Regions from separate parts of the Paenibacillus xanthanilyticus genome, predicted to be linked through region 1. Evidence: riboswitches for the same ligand, from Rfam matches in the RefSeq annotation. Region 1 holds a riboswitch; the other holds the start of a gene.
What was found. Region 1 has a riboswitch for cyclic di-GMP ahead of ACFSKT_RS28630 (putative bifunctional diguanylate cyclase/phosphodiesterase). Riboswitches for the same ligand answer to the same signal wherever they lie in the genome.
Positions count from the first base shown of each region.

Region 1 (9,678 bases):
GGCTGTGTTGCCGCCAGTGTTACCGCTGTTGTTGTTACCGCAGCCGGACAGGATAGCGACCGTTGCCACGACGAGCACGAGCAGCAATGTTAGCTTTGCTTTCATCAACCTTACACCTCTCTCACGAGTTATACGTGGAATTATATCAGCCTTACATAGATGTGACAATAGAATCTTAGAAATTTTCATTTCTTTTGATTCATAATCCCTTTTAATGGGAGTTAATGTCACTATCATGTCAGGTTTTTTCTGTCTTTTAATAGACAGAACTGACATTTTTAACCACTAAATTGTGCGAATTAACTGCAAACGCTTACTGATATATATTACACTTTCGCCCAATGAAGAGCAATATATTTTTTTTAGCAAATAGCCCCAAAGTAACAGAAAGTTAATAATAATCAGATATTTAATGTAATTTACTGTAAATTTTAATTCGGAATTTTGTCACAGTTTGTAATTTCACGGCGAATCCTTCGTAAAGTTATGCAATGTAATGCATATTCATGTACATCCACACCTCCGCATCGCCCCTTGTTTTACACCTTACAATTCGCCACTTTATATATGCCCCAACGCCGCAAGAAATAAAAAACAAAAGAACATGGTTCCCCCAAGAGAACCATGTTCATGCCTTGCCATATGCAACTGCGCTGCAGCACGCTCATCCGATCACTTCTTCTACCTTGCGCCAAGCCAACTGATCGCGCATATGGACGACCGGTCCGACGACGATCGCAACCGGGCTCTTCAGCGCCTTCGCCGCGGGATCGTCCGTAACGGCGTTCAGCGTGCTGACCACGACCTGCTGGCCTTTGCGCGTGCCGCTATGAATGAGGGCAATCGGCGTCTCTCCCGACTTGCCGCTCGCCATCAGTCGTTCCACGATCAGGGGGAGCGCCGCAAGCCCCATTAGAATAACTAGCGTCTCCGCCCCGGCAGCCCACGCCCAATCGACGCTCGCGCGATCCTTCTCGGCCGACTCGTGGCCGGTGATGACCGCGAACGACGCGGCCAGCGTCCGGTGAGTAACCGGAATGCCCGCATAAGCCGGAGCCGCGATGCTGGAGGAAATTCCCGGCACCACTTCGAACTCGATGCCAAGCTCCACCAAATGGAGCGCCTCCTCGCCGCCGCGGCCGAAGACGAACGGATCGCCGCCCTTGAGCCGGGTTACGGTCAGCCCCCGCATCGCGCGGTCGGCAATGAGCGCGTTGATCTCTTCCTGCTTCAACGTATGGTGACCGGACGCCTTGCCGACATACAGCAGCTCCGCGTCAGCCCGGGCTTCGTTCAGCAGCTCTTCGGCGATCAGACGATCGTAGATGAGGACGTCGGCCTCCCGGATCGTCTCCAGCCCCCGGATTGTGATGAGCTTGGGATCTCCCGGCCCCGCCCCCGTCAGGTATACTTTTCCGAACATGACGCTTTCCTCCCCGCCGCCTTAGTCAGCCGATTCCTCGAATGCCTGCCGGTCGAAATATTTGCTCATGGCGACAACCATGCTGCCCATTCGCTCCTCTTCCGGATAGAGCACCCGCGAGATGCCTTCCTCCGCGAACGATTCCGCCGTCACCTTCCCGACAGCAACGGCCAGCACGCGTCCCTCGAACGCCGCCTTCAGCGCCGCGAGTCGTCCCAATTCGTCCGCCTTCTGCATCAAATAACGCACCTGCGGGGTACTCGTCGCCGCCACCGCGTCGACTGCGCCTGCAATAATTTCTTCAATAAAGGCGTCTACGCCATCGCCTTCCGGCGGTATATGACGGTAAGGCAAAATTTCCTCGCAAGCGGCGCCCCGCTCGATGAGCCGATCAATGATCTTGGGCGCGGGATCGCCGTACAATTGCAGCGCCACCGACGCTCCGGCCAGGTCATGAGCCTCCATTTCCCGCAGCAGCCCTGCCGTCGTACCGTCATTATCCTTGACCAGCGGCGCAAGCCCCAGCTTCCTCAGCGCGTTCACCGTCTTGTAGCCGCGCGCGGCAATCCGCGTTCTGCCGAGCATACCGACGAAAGCCTCTCGCTTGCCTAAGCTCTCCGCCGCCTGCAGCAGCGCCTCCGTCCCCACGCCCGTCGTCAAAATGATCCAATCAGGCGGCTGGTCGATCAACCGCTCCAGCTGCCCCTCGAGCCGGGTATCGTCCAGGAAGACCGTGCCCTGCGTCGGCCTTATTACGGCGCGCCCGCCAAACTTCTCGATCATCCGGCTAATCTCGTCCGCCTTCCGCGGACCGGTGACGGCGATTGTTACCCCTTCCAGCTTGGACATCGGACTCCACTCCCTTTGTCGATCTCGGTTACGCCCGCCCGCCGCAAGGCACGACGCGAGCATGAACGTCCCAAGATCCATCTCTTTCCTTGCAGCCAAACCATGCGTCCATTCAGTGAACCCATTATCACACCTGAATCTAAGCCAGGCAAGAAGCGTGGCCATCAATTTTTCTTATATAAAATCCGGCACGGCCCGGCTTGCGCCGACCCTTGCGGCAATTGTTTCCTGGTTATCCCGAGTATAAGCCCGCCGATTATTAAATGTCAACAATCTTGACATGATGTTCTCGCTTTATCATTGTGAATGATTCACATATTCGTCTAAATCACGTCTTTTTTCTCACGTCCGGCGCATTTGCGTTACCTTAGGTGACGGTCGTTGCCTTCTTTTTTCGTTGTTTCCATTGCCGTTTTTGCTTTGCAGTCCTTTGATTTTAGGCAAATTATTGTGAACTTATGCTGATGTTTATTGCGTTCAGGGCGGGTTTTGTGAACTTTCGATAATTTATATGGCTTCCACCTCTACATTGGCGGCAATCATTAGAATACATCCACAAATTTTTATGTCAGGATAGTTGACACGTAGCTGCATCACACCTATAATTCAATATGAACACAACGATGTGATTCAGATGGAATGAATCGCGCTTCGCACAACGATGTGCTAAGCCGCCCGGCAACGACGCCGCATTGCAGCTCCCAAGGCTGCCATGCGGCTTTTTTTGATCCAAACCCAGCTTGATGAGAACCCAAACACAAAGAGAACGAGGGGCAGCACGACCAAGTACGCGGGATAGGAGTCCCATACGTCGAGAGGAGAGATTCGAATGGCAGATCAGAAAGGTTTTTTAAAGAGCGGGCATACCCCGTCCCTGTTCAGCGCGTTTTTGTACTTTGACACCAGCTTCATGATTTGGGTGCTGCTCGGGCCGCTTGCGGTCATCATCATGAACGATTATCCGATGGATGCGGCGCAGAAAGCCAATCTCGTGGCACTGCCCATCCTCGGCGGCTCAATTCTTCGCCTGGTGCTCGGGTACTTCACGGATGTCATCGGACCGAAGCGCACCGGCCAGATCGGCATGATTCTGACGATGGTTCCTCTCGTCTGGGGCTGGCTGTTCGTTAACTCGTTAAGCCAGCTGTATATCGTCGCCCTGCTGCTCGGCGTCGCCGGCGCGTCCTTCGCGGCCGCCCTGCCGCTCGCCAGCCGCTGGTACCCGCCGCAATATCAAGGTCTCGCCATGGGCATCGCAGGCGCAGGCAACAGCGGCACCGTCTTCACGACGCTGTTCGCCAACCGCATCGCCCAGCATTACGGCAGCTGGGAAGTCGTCTTCGGCCTTGCTCTCATCCCGATCGCCATCGTGTTCATCGTCTTCTCGCTGCTCGCCAAGGACAGCCCGAACCAACCCGCGCCGCGCAAGCTTTCGGATTACGGCGCCGTATTGAAACAGCGCGATACGTGGATGTTCTGCATTTTGTACAGCGTCACCTTCGGCGGTTTCGTCGGCCTGTCGAACTATCTGACCATTTTCTTCAACACGCAGTACGGCCTTGACCCGGTCCGCGCGGCCGACTTCACGACGATCTGCGTCATCGCGGGCAGCTTGTTCCGTCCCGTGGGCGGCTGGCTGGCCGACAAGCTCGGCGGCATCCGGATGCTGCTGCTGCTGTACGGCTTCGCGGGACTCATGCTCGCTTGCATCTCTACCCTGCCTAGCCTCGGCATCGTCACCGCGCTGCTGTTCGCCGGCATGATGGCGCTCGGCATGGGCAACGGCTCCGTCTTCCAGCTCGTTCCGCAGCGGTTCCAGAACGAGATCGGCATCGTGACGGGCATCGTCGGCGCGGCAGGCGGCCTGGGCGGTTACTTCCTGCCGAAAATACTGGGTTCGCTTAAGCAGTCCACCGGCTCTTACGGACCGGGCTTCCTGATCGTCAGCGGCGTGGCGCTGGCTTGCGTGGTCCTCATCTTCATCATTCAAGGTTCGTGGAAGCGGTCGTTCCTGGACAATGGCGGCAAAGCCCGTGCCAGCTCCTCGGCCAGCATCGCATCTTAAGGGAGGGGCGCGCCTATGGAAGCATTCGACGCGATCGAACCGTTCGAATGGCTGGATGCCGTGGATTGGTGGGGCACCACGGCCGACACGAGCTCCATCTCCACGGCGCCGGGCTATTCGGCTCCGGCTCCGACTCCGGCTCCGGCTGTGGCCCCGCAGCCCGAACCAAGTTCGCCATAGTTGCTTGATCCATATAAGCCAAAGAAGCGCTTGAGCAGCCCCTCCCAGGGACTGTCCAAGCGCTTCTTCTTATGAGATCGCGGGCGGCGCGGTCTTTGCGCCGCCCGCCTTCAGATGATAGGCGATCTCCAGGGCATTCATCGGCATGCCGATATGGTAGCCCTGCAGCTCCCGGCAGCCGAGATCACGCAGCAGCTCGAGCTGTTCCTCCGACTCGACGCCTTCGGCGATGACCTCCTTGCCCAGCTGCATCGCCATCTCGACCAGCATGCGGACGATGACGTAATCCTCCCTGGATTGGGCGATACCGCGCACGAGCGAATGGTGCAGTTTAATGTAGCGGTACGGGAACCGGTTCAGCATGCTGAGCGAAGAGTAGCCGGAGCCCACGTCGTCGATGCCGAGCGTTATGCCAAGCCCCATCAACGCCTGGCATACCTGCCGGGTCCGTGCCATATCGGTAATCATCGTGCTTTCGGTAATCTCCAGCCGAAGCGTTCCCGGCGGCACTTCGTAACGCGCCAACAGCGCCTCGATCCGCTGCGCGAACCCCGCCTCCCGCAGCTGCTGCGCCGAGATATTGACCGTTACCGTCATGCCCGGGCGGGCGCACTGCTTATCCAGCCAGACGCGGATTTGCTTCACGACCTCCTCCAGCACCCAGCTGCCGATCGGAATAATCGCCCCGCTCTCCTCGGCGAGCGGGAGGAACTTGGCCGGCGCCACACGGCCCAGCTCCGGCGAACACCAGCTAAGCAGCGCCTCCAAGCTCGCAGTCTCCCCCGTGCGGGCATCCACCTGGGGCTGATAGTGCAGCTCGAACTGCCTCAGCTCTAGCGCCGTGGACAGGCCCTGAATCAGCTTCATCTGTTTCTGGGCCTTGATGTTAAGCTCGGGCGTGCAGCGATGGTACCGGTTGCGGCCGCCTTGTTTGGCCTCGTACATCGCCGTATCCGCTTGACGGATAAGCATTTCGACCTCCTGGCCGTCCTCCGGCGCGATGACGATGCCGACGCTGGCCGATACGCTATAGAAGCTGCCGCGCAGCTGCATCGGCTCCACGAGCATCCGGAGCAGTCCGCCCGCATAGTCCGCGGCTTCGGCATCCTCCTCCCGCACGGGAAGCAGAATCGCGAATTCGTCGCCTCCCAGCCGGTAGGCGCTTGCGCCCGCGGGAAGCGATTCGCGCAGCCGATCGGCGACTTGCTTGAGCAGCCGATCCCCCGCGCTGTGACCGAGCGTATCGTTAATCCACTTGAATTGGTCCAAGTCGATCAGCAGCAGCGCCAGGCGGTTCTCTCCCGCTAACGCGCGCGTCAGCTCTTCCTCGATCGCGGCATAGAATTTACGGCTGTTGCCCAGTCCGGTTAGCGTATCCTCGTAAGCCAGTCTGGCCAGCATCCGCTCGGCATTCTTCCGTTCGGTCATATCAATGACGATGAAGAAAGCGAGCTGCTCCTCTTCCGTCTCCATAAATTCGCCGATTAACTCGACATCCATGACGCGTCCGGCTTTATTGACGATTTCCAGCTCCATCGCAAGCGGCGTCTGTGTTTGGAACGATTGCCGGTAAGCCGCCAAGAACGCCTGGTTCACGCCGAACAGCTGCGACAGGCACAGCCCCTCGATCAACTCGTCGTCCTTCACGCCGGCAAGCTTGCGGAACGCGCTGTTAGCTTCGACGACGCCCCCCTTCTCGTCGAGGACGACGGTGCCGTTCGGCGACAGCTCGAACACCAGCTCATACCGTTTGCCGGCGAAGGAGAGCAGATCGTATTTCATCATCGACTGCCGGATCGCGAACACCCAGACCAGCACGCCATACGAGGAGACGAAATCAAAGACGCGCTGCCCGCCCTGCTCGAACGCGGCGACGATCAGCAGCCCCCCGCCCAGCAGCAGGCCGACAAGCAGGCACCCCGCGAGAATAATCCGAATGCGCTGGCTCTCCTTCTGCATCCATCTCTTCCCCGCCGTTCGCCTGCCCGCCCGCGCGAGCAGGATGTACGCGCCAAGCAAACAATAACAGACGAGCACCACCTCGAGGGCAATGAACGAGCCGCTGAACTGCTCGACACGCCCGACCGCCCGCTGCTCCATCGCAACCGCATCCGGGTCGGACACAAGCGGCACAAGCCCTATCGCCGGGAACAGGCAGATGACGTGCATCCAGAGCTTCCGAATGCCGAGCTTGCTGACCATGACAAAGAAATACAGCGCCGCGGTCATTGTCAGAAAGACGGCCGGGAACTTCATGAACCGAAGCGCTTCGTAGGCCGCCTCGTGCGGCAGCGCGGCGAACAGAAAGTCGCCCAGGAATACAAATCCCAGGAAAAAGAATAAGGCGGAAGTGACCCAATGAAGACGATTGCCCGGATTGCGGGCGACGATCTCGACCGCCAAGCAAAAGATAAGCAGGAAGGGAAGCAACTGATTGAGAACGGGGAAAAACAGCGAGGTGGACAAAAGAATCAGCTCCCGATTAAGACGATTGGCGCGAAGTACAGGAAACCCCTGGGCTTCAAGGTTTCGCGTCAAGCCTTAAAGCGGCAGCTGGCTGGCATCGGTTCATCGTTCGACCATTAGCCCCTCTAGCTTTGCGTCGTGCGTTTTCACGCAGTTTGCTTTTCTCATATTCGGTATGCGGTTAGGTTACTTTAGGTATATAGTCCTGATTCTTTTATATCACGAGCTTTCTGCGATGTCTACACGCCGACCTGCTATGGAGGACATGTAATAATTGGTAATTCTGTCACGGCTATACGCCGTCAGCATACCGCTTCAGATAGTCACCGTACGCCTCGGGCGTGTTCAAATTCAGGAAAGCCGCCGTTTCTTCGGGCGAGATATCCACTTCGTATGCATCGAGCTCGCCGAGCAGCTTCATCACGCGAAGATCACCGGCCGCCAGCGCCCGTTCGATTCGCGGCGCGGTGCGCGTATGATAGAGCGCGTGGAAAGGCTGCCGAGGCGCGGTGACGACATCCGGCCCCGCGTCGCCGCGCTTCCCCCGAGCGGCGACGGCCGCTTCCATCCGGCGCAGAAGCGGCACGGACAGCACAGGCATATCACAGGCCATCACGAAGACATAACCGGACGGCAGGCTGGATAGCCCGGCATGCAGACCGGCGAGCGGACCGTTCCCCGGATAGACGTCCCGAACGTATTGCACCCGCCGCGCGACCGGGCTATCTTGCAGCAGGCCTCGATAGAGCGCCTCGCGTTTTTCGTCCGCGACGGATATCGCGATCGGGCCGCATCCTTCACGCGCCATGCCTTCCGCCAGTCGGACGAGCAGCGGTTTGTCACCAATCAAGAGCGCTGCTTTATCCGTTCCCATCCGCGAGCTTAGGCCGCCCGCGAGGATGAGCCCGCTTCCGCCAAAGCGGTATTTCTCCTTCATTTTCGCATCAAACCCCTTCCTGCCGATTCATGCATCCCTCCCGCCTTCGCATATGCATACATGGAAAGGGGGAGTTGCCCATGTCCGAAGAACATGCTTCTCATTCCGACGCGTCTCGCAGCGCGACGAGCCGCTCCAGCCATACCATCGCGCGGACGGAGCGATACAGCGCGCGCAACTACCATCCGCTGCCCGTCGTAATCGCCGAGGCCGAAGGCGCCTGGGTGACCGATCCGGAGGGCAACCGGTATCTCGACATGCTCAGCGCCTACTCGGCCTTGAATGCCGGCCACCGGCATCCGCGCATCATCGCCGCGCTGAAGGCGCAGGCCGACCTCGTCACGTTAACTTCGCGCGCCTTCCATAGCGAACCGCTAGCCGCCTTGTGCGAGCGGCTGGCCGCCTACACCGGCAAGCCGCTGGCGCTTATCATGAACAGCGGCGCGGAGGCGGTGGAGACCTCGCTGAAAGCCGCTCGCCGCTGGGCCTACCGAGTAAAAGGCGTACCGGACGGCGAAGCGGAAATCATCGTCTGCGACGGCAATTTCCACGGGCGGACGATTACGGTCACGTCCTTCTCCTCAACCCCCGAATACCAAGCGCATTTCGGGCCGTTCACGCCAGGGTTCAAACTCGTCCCTTACGGGGACGCCGAAGCGATCGAACGCGCCATCGGTCCGAATACGGCCGCCGTGCTGATCGAGCCGATCCAGGGCGAGTCCGGCATCGTCATTCCGCCGGACGGCTATCTGCGCGCGGTGCGCGACATCTGTACGCGAGGGCGCGCGCTCCTGATCGCCGACGAGATCCAGACCGGCTTCGGCCGTACCGGCCGCCGGTTCGCGTGCGACCACGAAGACGTCGAGCCCGACCTGATCGTCCTGGGCAAGGCGCTCGGCGGCGGCGTGCTTCCCGTCTCTGCCGTCGTCGGCGGCCCCGAGACGCTCGGGCTGTTCGAGCCCGGCTCGCACGGCTCCACCTTCGGCGGCAATCCGCTCGCCTGCGCGGTGGCGCTCGCCGCGCTGGCCGTCACGGAAGAGGAACGCCTGGCGGAGCGGTCGCAGTCGCTCGGCGCCTATATGCGCGAGCGGCTCGGAGCCATCGTACACCCGGACATCGCGCAGGCGCGCGGTCGCGGCTTGTTCATCGGCCTGGAGCTGCGCGTGCCGGCCCGCCCGTATTGCGAGCGGCTCATGGCGCTCGGTCTGCTGTGCAAAGAGACGCACGAGCATACGATCCGCTTCGCCCCGCCGCTGACGATCAGCCGCGAGGATCTGGACGTGGCGATCGCGAAGGTCGAGCAGGTCTTCGCCGCAGCCGACGTTGAGGCCGCGGAGGATGCCGATGTCCCGGATGATGGCGAGCCCGTTTGAGCCCGATACAAGCCGGACGCTCACCAAGCGCGTTCCGCTAGCGAAAAAAGGTACGGCCGACTGGCCGTACCTTTTCGTTGTCGTTAGCCTTTCGCCGGATCGAACGAGCTCTTCAGCGACACGATGCGATTGAAGACGATGCCGCCTTCGCCCGACAGCTTCGGATCGACGTTGAAGTAGCCGTGGCGGAAGAACTGGAATTTGTCCTGGCCTTGCGCGTCCTTCATGTTCGGCTCGACGAAGCCTTCCAGCACCTCGAGCGAGTTCGGGTTCAGGCGCTCCAGGAATGGACGGTCGTCGTTATCGCCGTCGACCAGCAGCGGCTCGAACAGGCGGAACTCCGCCTTAATCGCCTGCGACGCCTCCACCCAGTGGATCGTCCCTT
Region 1 is NZ_JBHUHA010000002.1:2,516,144-2,525,821, forward strand. Features, by position in the region: gene ACFSKT_RS28610 (peptide ABC transporter substrate-binding protein) at 1-105, opposite strand, end outside; gene cobA (uroporphyrinogen-III C-methyltransferase) at 665-1,423, opposite strand; gene ACFSKT_RS28620 (uroporphyrinogen-III synthase) at 1,445-2,272, opposite strand; gene ACFSKT_RS28625 (nitrate/nitrite transporter) at 3,102-4,337, shown strand; gene ACFSKT_RS28630 (putative bifunctional diguanylate cyclase/phosphodiesterase) at 4,587-6,983, opposite strand; cyclic di-GMP riboswitch class I at 7,063-7,153, opposite strand; gene mobA (molybdenum cofactor guanylyltransferase) at 7,276-7,920, opposite strand; gene rocD (ornithine--oxo-acid transaminase) at 8,001-9,293, shown strand; gene ACFSKT_RS28645 (glutamine--tRNA ligase/YqeY domain fusion protein) at 9,377-9,678, opposite strand, start outside.

Region 2 (9,678 bases), 2.0 Mb from region 1:
GAGGCTGGGACAACGGAAGCTCCTCCAGCGGAAGATTCATAAGGCCCGTCACTCCTTGGCGACAAGCGAAGTGGGATGAACGTTATCATGAGCTTGTCATCCTTACATTATAAGCGCTCGCGCCATTGCTTGGCATCTCAAAAATATGGCGGGGTTAACGAAACGCGACGAGCAGTTGGGGAATGCGCAGCTCCCGTAGTCCTTCGACGACCAATTCCGCGATCCGAATCGCCCCGGCCGTCTGAAAGTGCGTATTGTCTTCAATGCCTCCGGGAAAATGAATAAATTCTCCCGGCGCGCCACACATGAATAGCGATTTGGACGCCTCCTCGCCAAGCTCTTCGTAGAGCCGCTTGCTCTTGGCCGCCAAATCGATCAGCGGAACGCTTTCTTCCTGAGCAAGCTCCTTCACGGCGACAAGATAATCGCCATGCGTATCGGCGAGCTGGCCGCCCGGCTCGTAATACCTACGGTGTACCGAAGTGATCAAGATCGGCGTCATCCCTAGCGCCCTCGCCCGCTCGACGTAGATCCGCAAATGTTCCTTGTAAGTCGAGAAGGGCTCGGTTCGTCTCAACTCATCGTACTTCTGATCATTATGGCCGAATTGGATAAGCAGCAGATCGTTCGCCCGCGCTTCCTTGAGCAGCGTATCCAGCCGACCCTCCAGGATAAAGCTTCGGGAGCTGCGGCCCGAAGCGGCATGGTTGGCAACGGCCGCATCCCCTTTGAAATACATCGGCAGCATCTGTCCCCAGCCCGCATACGGCTCCCCTTCGGGCGGCTGATCCGCCACGGTCGAATCGCCGGCCAAATAGAGCGTGAATACCTCTTCGGACGGGGCGATCGTCAGCGCGTTAATGCGAGGGGCCAGGCCCGAGAACGCCAACCATAAGATGCCTTCTTCCACTCTAACCGCCGCGGAGACGCGCACGAATTCGCCCGCGGCCGCGCGCGCCTGGCGGAACAACATCCGACCCAAGCCGTATTTCACGGTCGTCGACGTCTCGTGGAGCGCATCGCCCATGATGAACGCTACGACGTAAGCGCCATTCGGCAGGTCGACCCGAAACACCGCTTCATGCGGGATGCAGAAATCGCGGCATAACGGTCCGCCTTCGCCCCGATCACGCGCGCTGACCCTTTCCGTACGTACGAATCCCCAGCCCACTGCCGGCGTGTAGACCGCGTTCTCGTCGATTTTAATATAACCGGACTCCGGTTCGCCGATGCCAAAATCAAAATTCAGCTGCTTCTTGCTCATGGATACCGTCCCTCCTTAATCTGTCTATCTAGACAGCATAGCGTCAGACTCGTCAATAAGAGAAGCCGATTTTCCGACCGATTGTAATCAAAATTCAGATGAATCACCGGCGTCAACCGTCGGCCGCCTCTTCGTCTCTTCCATTGAATGCCGCAAAGGGATGTTGTACGCTAGGCGAAGGCGGTCACCCGCATCGGAACGGAACACCAGTAGATGGAGGAAAGGAGCTTCGGGATGGGCAACCAGGATTATGGCAGCTACGGCTTTCGGTTCGCGGAGAAAGAGCAGCTCCCGCTGCTCGGTCTCTACGCCCTCGGCTATGAGCGCGCATGGCCAGACTACGAGTGGGACGGACGCAAACGCGTGGACGGACCGCTCTATTTGCTGCAGTATACCGTATCGGGATGGGGAGAGCTCCATATGGAGGGGCAGACGCGCAAAATCGGGCCAGGCGAAGCATTCCTCGTCGATATTCCGGGCGATCACCGTTACGCGCTGCCTAAGGAAAGCGAAGAGTGGACGTTTTATTTCATTTTGTTCCGGCAGAAGCATGCGGAAGCGCTATGGTCCAGCATCGTATCGCGCTTGGGTCACGTGGTCCGCTTCGACAAGGATAGCCCCGCCATGCGCGTGCTCATCGCGGCCTTCGCGGATGCCGCGGCCGGTCGCATTACCGACGCTTATTCTGCCTCTTCGCTGGTCTATCGGCTGCTCATGGAATTGGCCCGGCATGAACGCGACAAGCCCGCGCATGTACTGCCGCCTCCCGTACAGCAAGCCATCGCTTATATGCAAGCCAGCTACGGTTCTCCGATCAGTATCGCGCAGGTGGCGGAGGTGGCTGGCGTGTCCAAATATCATTTTATCCGGCTCTTCGCGCGCGAAACCCGTTATACGCCGCTCGACTACTTAACGCGCCTGCGCATACAGCGCGCGGCCGAGCTGCTGCAGAGCACCGATTGGGTGCTCGATCGCATCGCGCGGGAATGCGGCTTCGCCTCGGGCAGCTATTTCAGCAAAGTATTTCGCCAATGGGTCGGCTGCACGCCCGGCGAATACCGGCTGGGGCGCGACGTGCTTGCCGCCAGGCAGCTGACGTTCGATTGAGCAATATTTTACATAATGGCGCAATTCATTAGGATGGATGAATGACTAGCTATCGATTACGCTTACAACAGAAGCGCAATATTATCGATAGAAGGAGCTGTTTGCTAGCATGAATCATCATCGTATCGCTCAGACGCCCCCAATGGGTTGGAACAGCTGGGACTGCTACGGCGCCGCCGTCCGGGAGGAAGAAATCCGAGCCAACGCCGACTATATGGCCCGTTACCTCAAGCCGCATGGCTGGGAATACATCGTCGTCGATATCCAATGGTCCGAGCCCGGCGCCGTCTCTTCCGCCTATCGGCCGTTCGTGCCGCTCGAGATGGATGAATATTCCAGATTGATTCCCGCCGCGAACCGATTCCCCTCCGCCGCCGGCGGCAAAGGCTTCAAGCCGCTCGCCGATTATGTCCATGGACTTGGCCTGAAGTTCGGCATTCATATTATGCGGGGCATTCCGCGCCAAGCGGTCCATGCGAATACGCCGATTCTCGGCTCGGAGGAAGGCGCTCGCGATATCGCCCACCCCAATTCCATCTGTCCGTGGAATACGGACATGTACGGTCTCGACCCGGCCAAAGCCGGCGCCCAAGCCTATTACGATTCGTTATTCCAGCTGTATGCCGAATGGGAAGTCGATTTCGTCAAGGTAGACGACATTGCGGCTTCTCGCCTGTACGGCATTCATGCCGAGGAGATCGCGATGATCCGCCGGGCGATCGACCGCTGCGGACGGGAGATGGTGCTCAGCCTCTCGCCGGGTCCGGCGCCGCTCGAATACGCCGACCATTTGGCGGCGAACGCCAACATGTGGCGGATGACGGACGACTTCTGGGACATCTGGCCGCTGTTGTACAACATGTTCGAGCGCTGCGAGAAGTGGGCGCCACATGTCAAGGAAGGCTGCTGGCCGGATTGCGACATGCTGCCGCTCGGCCATCTCGGCATCCGCTCCGTCGACGGGGGAGGGGCCGACCGCTGGACGCGGTTCACGAAGGACGAGCAGGTGACGATGATGTCGCTGTGGGCGATCTTCCGCTCCCCGCTCATGATGGGCGGCGAGATGCGCGACAACGACGAGTGGACGCTGGGTCTGTTGACGAACGACGAGGTGCTGCACCTGCACCGCAGCAGTCGAGGCGCCAGACAAGCTGCGCGCGAGCAGGACCGGATCGTATGGAGCGCGTTCGACGAGCAGGGCAACGCCTACGCCGCGCTGTTCAATGCGACCGACGAGCCCTCGCTCGTCACCGCCAGCTTCGGGCAGCTGGGCATCGACGGTCCGCGCCGCGTCCGTGACCTATGGGCGCGCCAGGATGAAGACATCGCAGAAGATGAGATCGCGTTCACGATTCCTGCGCATGGCGCCAAGCTGGTACGGCTCACCCCGCTATAACATGGAAAGGAAGGAAGCCCCTTCGGCAGCCGGCGGCGATCGGCTTGTCAAAGGGGCTTCTTTTCATGATGAGGGTTGGTTTCCGTTTTGAATATGGGCGCAGAACAACCGGACAATCTCGGGATCATACAGTGTGCCTTGGCAGCGGATTAATTCATCCAGCGCTTCATCCACGGTCTTGACGAGCTGGTAACTCCGGTTGCCCGTCATCGCGTCGAAGCTATCGATCACCCGAATGATGCGGACTTGCGCCGGGAGTTCCAACGTTCGCGAATTGTATGGGTAGCCCGTGCCGTCCGTATTCTCGTGATGCATCGTGATGATGTCGGACATTACGATATTGCTCGCCACGAGCTCGCGCACGAACTCCATCCCGTACAGCGGATGTTTACGAATTTCGTGCCATTCCTCGTCCGTCAGCCGTGATTTCTTGTTCAGGATGTCGCTTGGAATCTTAAGCTTGCCGATATCGTGCAGCAGCGCGGAATGGAAAAACCGTTCGCGATCCGTGCGCCGCATGTTCAGATGACCTGCAAACCAATCACAATATTCCGCCACCCGCATCGAATGTGCGTAAGTTCCGATGTCGTGTTGTTCCAGCCGGGCCAGCAATGTTAAGATTTCCGGGTCAACGACTTCCATCGACATCCGCAGTCTGCTCATCGCTCGCCCTCCGTTTCAACTATGCCTACGTTCATTGTGCTTGCTCCCCGTTAATAGCGTAACAAAAAAAACCGACGCAGTCGCCACTGGTCGGTTGCACTACTCGCTCCCAATCTCCCAAGTGCCCAGGTAAAGAAGATTGATCATCGCATCCATGTCCGTTTTTAGTTGTTGTCTACATGTTCGACATAGCCGGCTCGATTCCTCCAAGGTTAAACCAATATTTTTTATTGCATTAAATGGAATTAATGGAATTAAATTATTTCACACCCACAGAAAAATGAAGCCCCGTACGTCGTCATCGCTTCGTACGGGGCTTCCACGTTATAGAAGTGCGTTAAAATTGCACGCCCGCTGTCTCGGCCAGCTTGCGCTCTTCCTGCGTCGCCGTCAGCTGCTCATCATGCCACCAATGGAACCCGTCCTGTTCCAAGAGGCGGTCGGCCGCTTCCGGACCGTTCGAGCCTGCCGCATAGGTATGCAGCGGAAGTTCATTACGCTCGAACGCGTTCAAGATCGGCTGCACCCACTGCCAAGCCAGCTCCACTTCGTCCCAATGGGCGAAGAAGGTGGAATCGCCGCGCATCATATCCGCAATCAGCGTCTCGTAGGCTTCCGGCACATCCTTCTCGTCCACAGCCGTGTGAATTTGGACCGGTTCGATTTTGCCGTTGAGCGGATTCTTCATATTGAGTTGGAACGTTACGCCCGCTTCCGGCCCGATATCGATCGTCAGCAGATTCGGCGCGGTCGTCTCGTTCGTGCGGGAGAATTTGTCCGCCGGGTCCTTGAATTCGATGACGATCCGAGTCGACTTCCCTGCCAGCCGCTTGCCGGTACGAATATAGAACGGCACTTCGCTCCAGAAATAATCGTCGATCCACAATCTTGCCGCGATGTACGTGTCGGTGGTCGAGGCTGGGTTCACCCCAGGCTCCTCCGTATACCCCGCGACCTGCTTCCCGCCGATCTGACCGGCCGTATACTGCCCGCGCACGACACTCGTCTCGACGCCCTCATGTTGAAGCGGGCGCAGCGCCTCCATCACTTTGCGTTTCTTGAAGCCGACTTCCTCGGCTGTGCTGTGCTTCGGCAGCTGCATCGCCAGCATCATGAGCATTTGAAGCATGTGGTTCTGGAACATATCGCGGACCGCGCCGGAATGATCGTAATATTCCGCCCGGGTCTCTACGCCGACCGTCTCGGCCGCCGTGATCTGCACGTTGGCCACGTAACGGTTGCGCCACAGCGCTTGAAGCACAGGGTTGGAGTATTCGAGCACCTCCAGATTCTGCACCATCGGCTTGCCGAGATAGTGGTCGATGCGGAAAATCTCTTTCTCCTCGAATGCCTGCGCCAAGCTTGCGTTGAGGATGCGCGCGGATTCGAGGTCATGGCCGAACGGCTTCTCGATGACGAGCCGCTTCCAGCCGGATACGCGGCTTAAGCCGCTCTCCTGCAAATTCGCCACGATCGTGCCGAACAGCTCCGGCGCGACGGACATGTAGAATACCCGGTTCTCTGGCAGCACGAACCGCTGCTCGCGTTCCTCGATGCGCGAAGCCAGCTTCGCGTAATCGGACAGCTCGTTCACGTTCAGCTCGCTGTAGCCGATGTGCTCCAAGAAGTCGCGGACCGCGGACTCATCCGCTGCGGGTCTTCTCGAGAAGGCACGCAGCGATTGGGCGACCTGGCTGCGGAATTCGTCTTCACTCAGCTTGCGCCGGCCAAGACCGATAAGTTGAAAGGACTCCGGCAATTTCCGGTCCAGATATAAATTGTAAATCGCGGGGAATATTTTGCGTTTCGCCAAATCGCCAGTGGCGCCGAATAGTACAAACGTCATTGCATCCATAGTCGTTTCCCTCCGAGCGGCTTCTCATCGCCGTTGTTTCTCTCTATGCTACTCAGAATACCACCGCATACCGGAAGCTTCATGAAGAGTTGATGAAGGCATTATGAAGGGTTTATGAAGATGTCACAATTCCGACACAATTGATAACAAGGCGTTCAACGGCCTTAAATACGCGAAAACAGGCACAATTCCGGATGGAATCATGCCTGTTCGGATTAATGCGCTCGTGCGTGCGCTTGTGAACCCTATCCAAAAATTTAATACCCATCCGTTCCGCGCGCATTGTCCTTCGCATATTGCGATGCCTGCGTTTCGTCCGCCGAGCCGCTGCCGGCTTGCGCGTCCGCATGCTTGAGACCTTCCGCGACGCGGCGGCCGTAATCGGCATCCGCCTGCGTGAAATAGCCGATCATTCGCTCCCGGATATCCGGCTTGCATACCTTGAGCGCGCCGACGAGATTCTCGATCAACTCGTCGCGCTCCCAATCTTCGAACGCCCGGTACGTGTCTCCTGCCTGCCCGAAGTCGTTCGTTCGCTCGATGCGCTGGCGAACCAGGTTCGCGTTATAATGAGGCTCGTGGTCCTTGCCGGCCTTCGGCGCTTCCTTCAGTCCGCCCAGGGAGGAAGGCTCGTAGTTGACATGCGGGTTTTGGCCTGGCGCCAAGTCCACCTTGTATTCCATCTGCCCGTCGCGCTGGTTGGTGGCAACATGCGTCTTCGGCGCGTTGATCGGCAGCTGGAGATAGTTCGCCCCGACGCGGTAGCGCTGCGTATCCGAATACGAGAGCGTGCGGCCCTGAAGCATTTTGTCATCGGAGAAATCCAACCCGTCGACGAGGACGCCCGTACCGAACGCGGACTGCTCTACCTCGTTGAAGTAGTTCTGCGGGTTGCGGTTCAGCGTCATTTTGCCCACTTTCAGGAAAGGGAATTTCTCGGGCGGCCACAGCTTCGTCGGATCAAGCGGATCGAAGTCCAATTCCGGATGCTCGTCGTCGCTCATGATTTGCACGCACAGCTCCCACTCCGGATAATCGCCGCGTTCGATCGCATCGTATAGATCCTGGGTCGCGTGCTCGGTATGCGTCGCCTGAATTTTCTCGGCGTCCTTCTGCAGCAAGTTTTTGATCCCCTGCTTCAGCGGTTCCCAATGGTATTTGACCAGCACGCCGACGCCCTCGCGGTTCACCCACTTGTAGGTATTGACCCCGGAGCCCTGCATCTGGCGGTAATTCGCCGGAATGCCCCAAGGCGAGAACAAGAACGTCACCATATGCGTCGCTTCCGGCGACAAGGAGAGGAAGTCGAACATCCGCTCGGGATCGTTCAAATTGTTGACGGGGTCCGGCTTGAAGGAATGAACCATGTCCGGGAATTTCAGCGGATCGCGGATGAAAAATATTTTCAGATTGTTGCCGACCAGATCCCAGTTGCCGTCCTCGGTATAAAATTTCACCGCGAAGCCGCGCGGATCGCGCAGCGTCTCCGGGGAATGGCCGCCGTGCACAACGGTCGAGAACCGCACGAACACCGGCGTCTGCTTGCCCGCTTCCTGGAACAGCTTGGCGCGCGTGTATTTGGCGATCGGCTCGTCGCCGACCTTCCCGTACGCCTCGAATACGCCGTGCGCGCCAGCGCCTCGAGCGTGCACGACGCGCTCCGGAATGCGCTCGCGGTCGAAGTGGGTGATTTTCTCGATAAACTGGTAATTTTCCAGCGTCGTCGGGCCCCGGCTGCCGACCGTGCGAACATTCTGATTGTCGCTGACCGGATGCCCCTGGCGCGTCGTTAACGTCTGATTGTTGTCGCTGCTCATGGATCTGCTCACCTTCACTGTCTGTGGATTAGATAACCGTACGTTAGGATGACCCAACTTTGGAACTCATATCCAGACGAAGCGGAGTGTCCCCGAAGAACGCGCGATATAAATGGAACGCGGGCAACCGAACAATAGCTTTGCGGTAGTAGAAAGCTGGTCCGCGACTGAGGGGAAGCATTGCCCGGCAAGCTGAACGTTTGCTGAATCCACTAGACCTGTTGTGCGCCAACCACTTAGAATGATGGAACCGAACTCGTCTTCAATCGAAGAACTGGAGGAATCGATACATGCATCCCGACAAACGCATTCGTATTCTGATTGCCGACGACGAACCGAATATATTGCAGTTTCTCGAGTTGGGCCTCCTAGGCGAAGGCTACGATGTCCATACCGCGCAGGACGGCGAAGAAGCGCTGCAGGCCGCCCGCGATTTCAAGCCGCACGTCGCGATTCTGGACGTCATGATGCCGGAGAGGAGCGGCTTCGAGGTGTGCCAATCGCTCAAAGAATCCGGCGACAACATCGCCGTTATCATGCTGACCGCCAAAGACGAGGTCACCGACCGGGTGCGGGGACTGACGCTGGGTGCGGACGATTACATGGCCAAGCCGTTCAGCTTCGACGAACTGCTGGCCCGGATCCAAGCGCGTCTGCGCAACCAGTTCCCGGATCTGCTCGGCGCCGTCTCGCACGGCCCGTTCCGGATCGATGATCGCAAGAACGAAATTATGTATATGGAGCGCGTCCTGGAGCTGTCGCCGACGGAATACGACCTGCTTAAGTTTCTCGTCCTCAACCATGGCGCGGTGCTCAGCAAGACGACGATCCTCGATAAAGTGTGGTCGTACGACTTCGGCGGCGAGAACAACATCGTCGAGGTATATATCCGCTCTCTTCGCGAGAAGCTTGGCGACAAGGAGCACCGGCTCATCCGGACGCTGCGGGGAGCCGGCTATCGGGTCGATCTGCCATGAACCGGCGTCGTTCGTTCGGCCCCAGGTCGCTGCGCTATCAGCTGCTGCTTCGGTCCATCCTTCTCATCGCCGGCATTCTCATCGTCATCGGCGTCATGCAATATGTATTCATGAAAGAGTTTCTCTATCGAAACAAAGCGGAGGCGCTTGAAGCCCAGCTGTTGACGGCGCCGATCAACAACGTGCTCGGCGAATCCGGCGATTGGCAGCGGCGCGCGGGCGTAACCGGAGCGAACAAGGAGCCGGCTGCGGCCAACATCGGCGCGCAATCCGGCACGAGAGCCGGCGAGAGCGAATCGGGCCCGCCCAAGACCTCGTCCCCTCACCCGGGTCGCCCCCGTTTCTTCCTGTCTGACGCCTCGCTTGCGTACGTCGGCAAGGACGGGCAATTCTCCGATCTGTCCGCTGAAGACGGACTGCCGTCGCCGCGTCTGAGCGCGGCGCAATACGAGTCCGTTCGCGCCTCGCTCGAAAGCAATCGCGGCAAGGCGGATTACCGGCTCGCCGCCGATACCGAAGGCACGGAGCAGCTCGTCGTTTTCCGGCTGGATGGACCGCCCGGACGGGGGCGCGGCGGAATCGTCCAGATGGGCGTGCGC
Region 2 is NZ_JBHUHA010000002.1:501,516-511,193, forward strand. Features, by position in the region: gene ACFSKT_RS19380 (alpha/beta hydrolase) at 1-40, opposite strand, end outside; gene ACFSKT_RS19385 (rhamnogalacturonan acetylesterase) at 155-1,264, opposite strand; gene ACFSKT_RS19390 (AraC family transcriptional regulator) at 1,499-2,371, shown strand; gene ACFSKT_RS19395 (glycoside hydrolase family 27 protein) at 2,481-3,767, shown strand; gene ACFSKT_RS19400 (HD-GYP domain-containing protein) at 3,831-4,430, opposite strand; cyclic di-GMP riboswitch class II at 4,510-4,592, opposite strand; gene zwf (glucose-6-phosphate dehydrogenase) at 4,768-6,285, opposite strand; gene ACFSKT_RS19410 (catalase) at 6,543-8,102, opposite strand; gene ACFSKT_RS19415 (response regulator transcription factor) at 8,393-9,079, shown strand; gene ACFSKT_RS19420 (sensor histidine kinase) at 9,076-9,678, shown strand, end outside.
Region 2: linked by a shared signal. The riboswitch ahead of ACFSKT_RS19400 (HD-GYP domain-containing protein) and the one ahead of ACFSKT_RS28630 (putative bifunctional diguanylate cyclase/phosphodiesterase) in region 1 are both predicted to bind cyclic di-GMP.